2 regions of the Paenibacillus sp. 2KB_22 genome follow, and region 2 is predicted to be linked to the other one. Evidence: riboswitches for the same ligand, from Rfam matches in the RefSeq annotation. Region 2 holds a riboswitch; the other holds the start of a gene.
What was found. Region 2 has a riboswitch for cyclic di-AMP ahead of AB4111_RS30445 (C40 family peptidase). Riboswitches for the same ligand answer to the same signal wherever they lie in the genome.

Region 1: another riboswitch for cyclic di-AMP. It lies ahead of AB4111_RS09395 (hypothetical protein); the one in region 2 lies ahead of AB4111_RS30445 (C40 family peptidase).

Annotation. Positions count from the first base shown of each region.
Region 1 covers NZ_JBFRHG010000001.1:2,118,525-2,121,657, forward strand. Annotated here, with positions in the region: gene AB4111_RS09390 (HAD family hydrolase) at 1-600, opposite strand, end outside; gene AB4111_RS09395 (hypothetical protein) at 728-1,126, opposite strand; cyclic di-AMP (ydaO/yuaA leader) riboswitch at 1,242-1,417, opposite strand; gene AB4111_RS09400 (glutathione peroxidase) at 1,788-2,267, shown strand; tRNA gene AB4111_RS09405 (tRNA-Leu) at 2,417-2,499, opposite strand; gene AB4111_RS09410 (urease accessory protein UreF) at 2,921-3,133, shown strand, end outside.
Region 2 covers NZ_JBFRHG010000013.1:17,724-20,856, reverse strand. Annotated here, with positions in the region: gene AB4111_RS30450 (hypothetical protein) at 1-838, shown strand, start outside; cyclic di-AMP (ydaO/yuaA leader) riboswitch at 1,084-1,221, shown strand; gene AB4111_RS30445 (C40 family peptidase) at 1,225-1,695, shown strand; gene AB4111_RS30440 (GNAT family N-acetyltransferase) at 2,049-2,543, shown strand; gene AB4111_RS30435 (c-type cytochrome) at 2,694-3,050, shown strand; gene rbsK (ribokinase) at 3,125-3,133, opposite strand, start outside.

The DNA.
Region 1 (3,133 bases), on a different contig from region 2:
TGGCTGGAATCTTCCATAACCCTGCATAATTCGAATCGTATGCATGCCCAGCTTCCGGGCAGGAATGATATCGTTATCAATCCGATCCCCGACCATGACGGCTTCCTCTGGCGCACAACCTGCCTGTTTCAAGGCTACAGCGTATAACTCTGGATCTGGCTTGGACACCCCTTCTTCAGCCGAGCAGGCCAGAACATCAACATACTTCCGCAGTCCGTAACTCTCCAGTCTTTCTTCCGTTCCAGGACTTTGATTGGCAATAATGCCAATGCGATAATACCGCGACAACTGCTGAAGAACGGAATCCGCTGAAGGAAAAGGACGTTCAAGATCTTTTTGAAACTTCAGCTTGTCCTGAATCTGTTTCTGATGTCCCTCGTCTTCAATGAATGTGCGGATCGCCACCCTCATAGGCCATTGCTCATATTTCTGGTAACAGTTCGCGAACAGTTCGCGTACCGCCTCAATCTTTACCGGATACCCCAAAGCACTGGCTTCGCGGACGAACTGTCCGATAATATCATCAACCGGCTCCCATTCGTCCACCAGTGTATCTCCAACATCAAAAAACAACCACTTTAATCCACTCACATCCGGCACGCCAATTCCTCCTTGTAAGCATAAAAAAGAAGACTCACCATCATGCATGAGTCTCCTCAAATTTCCGTTTATCGATACTTTCAATTATAACAGGCACCTTACACCTGAGCAATCACAAGCTATGGCATTAACCATTGAGGAGAAAGCCGACCTCTCCGTTAAGCGAATATACAATCCGGTCTGCACCCATTCCCCGATAGATTCCCTTCGGATGGCTTTGCTCCGTAATGACGCACAGGGATTTCGATGTCCATGATCGACATATCTGTAAATAACGACAGGTCAGGTTCAGGCTATTCTCGAAAATAAACACGTTGCCCACACTGCCCTGCGGCAAAAACCATTTTTGAGCTGCAGCCGTATTCATGCGAATGACATGCTCTACTCCGATTCTACGGAGTCTGCGCTCTTCCCCTGCACTGTTGGTTAGAACGGCAAACGGCATTTTTTTGTACATCAGCAATTTGATAAATTTGCGTCCTGCTTCATTAGGAGCAGTCACTAAGATCATCTCAGTATCCATCATTCGTTCCTCCCTTGGCGTGAAAAGACAACAAAAAAGAAGCGTGGGGGACCAAGGCCTCCCGAACGCTTCTTAAAGAACCCATGGCGAAAACGCCATGAATCAGCGTACGGCTTGTTGCCTCTCCCTTTAACGCTTACGAGGTTAGCTGACGGATTCGGGCGCGAGAGTCGCCCTATTTCCGGCTGTCACCGGAAAATTCACCCCATGAATGCCTACTGTCCAAGACAGCGCATTCTGTTGGTTCCCCCGTTTCCCACTCATGAATGAATGGAAACTCAGCGATTAAAACATCGTTCGTATATCTTAAGTTAAGATCGAGCGATATTATCGTTTGTTTCGTTTTTCAAGTACAATTTAGTTTAAATTGAAATTACGTTATGAATCATACACCCGTGCCATGGCGGTGTAAAGTCCGGACAGATCACCGAATCGACAGATTTTCGCCATTATTCATATATAATAACGCTTACAATATGGTTATACTCTATCTACCTCTTCAAGGCTATCTAATTCTCACTCTGGTGAAAATCACTTCGCAATTCATTCACGCAATCTGCACAACTTGCCTGTTTTGATTCATTTAACACCATATAAGTTTTGCATTAATTAATTGCAACCAATATAATAAGAGGTATCAGATGATATCATGGAGGCGATTGAGATGACAGTCTACGATTACAAAGTGAATACCCTTCGCGGTCAAGAAGTTGAAATGTCCGACTACCGTGATAAAGTGTTACTGATTGTGAATACGGCAAGCTCATGCGGACTTACTCCTCAATTCAAAGGTCTGCAAGAACTGCAAGACAAGTTCCAGGATGCGCCATTTGAAGTCCTTGGTTTTCCAAGCAACCAGTTTGCACAGGAAAAAGGATCTTCCGACGATATCGCCGAGTTCTGTCAGATGAATTATGGCGTAAGCTTCCCGATGTTTGAGAAAATTGATGTGAACGGCTCAAGCGCTCACCCTCTCTTCCAGCACCTTAGCAAAGAAGCACCCGGCCTGCTCGGCTCCAAAGCAATCAAATGGAATTTTACCAAGTTCCTCGTGGATCAGAACGGACAGGTAGTTAAACGTTATGCTCCCAAAACAACACCTGACAAAATTGAAGAAGATATCAAGAACTTGCTGCAAAAATAATACATGGGCCGCCATAGCTGGAAGGGAAGGTACAATCGTCCCCGGTAATGGATGGCCTTTTTTTCTCAAACCTTGATGTCAGACTGTTCAAAAAAGCAAAAAAAGAAGCTTTCCATTAATGGAAAGCTTCTTCTTAATCGTTCATATGATGCGGTCGAGAGGACTCGAACCTCCACGGGCATACGCCCACTACCCCCTCAAGATAGCGTGTCTGCCATTCCACCACGACCGCATGTCGTAAATAATCGGCAACAGAATTGATTATACCGGGTTCAGAACTAAAAGTAAAGTATTTTTTAAACCTTCTTTTTGGGTAGGCATTTTCCTCAAAAAACGCATATTCTCGTCATGTTTATCCATGAACTGCATATCATTAGATTCGATCCCCTCTTTTTTCGGCTAGAGCCGATTTTGTTGATTCATTATATATAGTCCTCCCTGCAACTCACAACTTACATTATACGTAATATAAAATAACACATATAACTGAATTTAGATTTAATACATTAAATCCCACCAATTCTATTGACAAAATGCGGACATTTATGGGATGATAACTATCATATAATTCGGATTTTCAAACATAAAGCAAACAAAAAAGAATATAAATGTCACTTAATATGACATTTAACGAACACAGGAGGCGAATGATTGTGAACCGTGGGAATAAGCTGCTCGATTATGTCAAACTGCTTGATTCCTCTATTCAGGTTGGAGGGTTTACCCATTCCTTCGGCATGGATATCCATATCAGGGAGGGTACCATTCGTAATGCTGAAGATCTCGAATCATTCATGCGTTGTCAGTTGCATCCCAGCATTGTTCGTCTTGAAGGCATGGCCATCAAAGGCATCTATACCGCAGCA
Region 2 (3,133 bases):
ACGTGAAGGCTGGTTTCTCGTCCGTCAGCATATGTTCATTGCCGCACTCTTATTTCTTTATCAACTCATTTGGGGATATTTCTTCTATCGAATGGTACAATCGGCAGTCGTCCCACTACTCCTGCGCTATCCAGATTCTGATGCTGGGGAGCTAAGTACACTTTTGTTCAAAATGGAAAGTCAACTTAACTTGTCTACCCATCCGGAGGTTCATCGTTATCTATGGATCCTGGGGGGCATGCTGCTGGTTCGCATGTTGATCAGCCCCCTCATTCAGGCAGGGCTGCTCTACTCACTTCAGCACTTTAATTCTACAGAAGAGCGCATCCCATTCGTCCGGGGAATCAAAAAACTGTGGAAACCGATGCTGCTGCTGCACACCATACGTACATTATTGATACTTTTACCCGCATACTGGCTCATACCAAAGCTCTACTCGATTCTCATGGACGGATTTCATTCCCTTCAATTACTTTTGCCTGGTATACCTTATGTTGCTGCCTGGATTGTATATGGTTGGATCATCCACCATGTCATCCTCTACATGCAGTTCGGTGTGTCGGCACCAGAAGGAGAAGGCGGAGCTCACGGCACCCTCAAAGCACTCTGGATTGCACTGCGTCATCTCATCGCCGTTATCGGCATTGCACTCCTGCTGGGCGGAGTCCACCTGCTCGTCTTTGGGGCATTCACTTCAGCCTCATGGTTATTAACGGGACTTACCGGACTTATACTACAACAGACGTATCCACTTGCCAGATGTCTATTGAATCTGTGGAAAATATGCAGCCATTTCCGATTATGGCAGTCCAAAATATCCAAAGGTGAGAGCACATAGTTTAAAAATTGTTACCATCACATGTTAAACTCATGGCCTAATATGTACTTATAAATAGGCAAACCTCAACCTTTCCCCGTCAAAGGTCGAGGTTTTTTTTGCTAAATTTGTTGCTAAACGTTGCCAAAGCCGTACTCCTCTGTTACAATAATCGCAGTGAGTTTTTAGTAACAACTTTGTAATCTTTACATTCATATTTGTAACTACTTAAAATTAAATCGTCATTTCTTGATTTCGCAGGTGCATAACTAGCATAGCCAAATTCCTGGCACCTGGGAAGCGGGGGAACCAGTTATGGGTGAATTGATCTTGCTACAGAGGGATCATAGGGGACCTTCAACCGAATCCTTAAGCTAACCTCGCAGGCGTTGGAAGGGGAATATCTCTTGTTCAAGAAGAAATTAACCGCAGCTGTACTTAGCATCACATTCGCATTATCGCTTGGTGCAGGTAGCGCATTCGCAGATTCAAAAATGGATAAAGTAATTGATTCAGCAATGGGAACTACATACAAAAGTGGGGGAACAACGCTTAACGGCTTTGACTGCTCCGGATTTACACGGTATGTATTCGACAAATTGGGTATTGATTTGGCACGCCAATCCAGTTCCCAATTCGACATGGGCGATTCCGTATCCCGCATGGAAATGAGAGCTGGCGATCTGGTATTCTTTAATACAACAGGTAAAGGCGTATCACATGTAGGAATCTTTGTAGGGGATGGAAAGTTCGCACACTCCTCTTCTTCCAAAGGCGTTACGATCAGTGCATTGAGTGAAAACTACTGGGCCAATCGTTATGTTGGCGCTAAACGGATTATGAGCACGGACGCATATGAATCACTGGCCCTTGACTAGGGACAAGCTGAGCAACATGATGCTGTAACCATTAACCATACTGGAACGAAGCAAGAAGCATAACAGAACCGCCCGGTACATTCTCCGCAGGAATGTATCCGGCGGTTTTTTTGTGCTTCCATCCTGATTCATGTTGCAAGTTACCCTCGGGGCTATCCTGCGACATCAACAGGCTCATTTTGCGTTCGTTCGTCCGTGCCCTTATGATGTTTTTACCCATCCTGTTATAATATAAACGAAATTAACAGAACTTTTGTTTCATTTTTTTTCTGGTAAGGGTGACTTGCTAAATGAACTGCTCTTTTGTAGAGTGGACAAAGAGTTCTGTTTCAAGGAAAGGAGCATGCAAGTGTATGAAGGAAGCCCCTGTGACTTTTCACGTTGTACCCATGCGAGAAGAACATGCGGAGCTCATCTGCAGTTGGCAGTATGATCCGCCTTATAATATCTACAGCTGGCTCCCCTGGGAGCAGATGAAAGCACTGGAAGTGGAATTCGGAGATGCGCAGTTGCGGCAAGAGCAATATGCGACCGTCCTGGATCAGAACGATCGTATATGTGGATTTGCTCAATACTTCCCACTTCAAGGGGTAACTCGGATTGGCCTCGGCATGCATCCAGAGCTGTGTGGTCAGGGTCAAGGGACAGCTTTTGTCACGGCCCTTGTACAGGAAGCCATTCGCCGAAATCCGATGAATGAGATTGATCTGGAAGTGCTCACTTGGAATGCTCGTGCCATTCAAGTCTATCTGAAAAGTGGATTTGTCACTCAGGATACATACGAACGACAGACCCCGAGCGGCTTAAAGCCCTTTCACTGTATGGTTTATGAAGGGCCTCGTGATTAAAATCCATTGCAAAACAACCTAATTTGCGCCTTGTTATGTGATTAGTTCAAAAATTTCCCACAAAATGCTATGATGTCAGTACAGGTTCCGTTATAATGATATGGATAGTTTCAGGTTAGATGATCTTTCATTCTGGAGGGGACATAAGGGATGCACAAATGGATCATGAGCGGAGTATTTTTTGCAGCATGCGCTTTAGCTATTGTTTTAATGTTTACGCTTCCAGGGAAAGAAGAAGTGGCTGAAGAAGCCAAGCCCACCATGCCGGAAGTAACATTGGATGCCGGACAGGCTGAAGCATTGGTCAAAGCCAATTGTATCTCCTGTCACGGGGATCAGCTTCAAGGTGGCGTAGGACCTGCTCTGGCAAACATCGGTAGCCAGGATGATCTGGAGAAGATCTATACTACAATTGTCAAAGGTAAAGGCGGTATGCCTTCCTTCAAGGGCAAACTGCAGGATGAAGAGATTGCCAATATCGCCATGTGGCTGTCAGAGAAGAAATAATCTCTGCATGCACATAACAAAGAGGCCCTTAATCCCCTTTTGGGAACTTAAGAGCCTCTTTGTTATGCCATTTATTAGGCCTC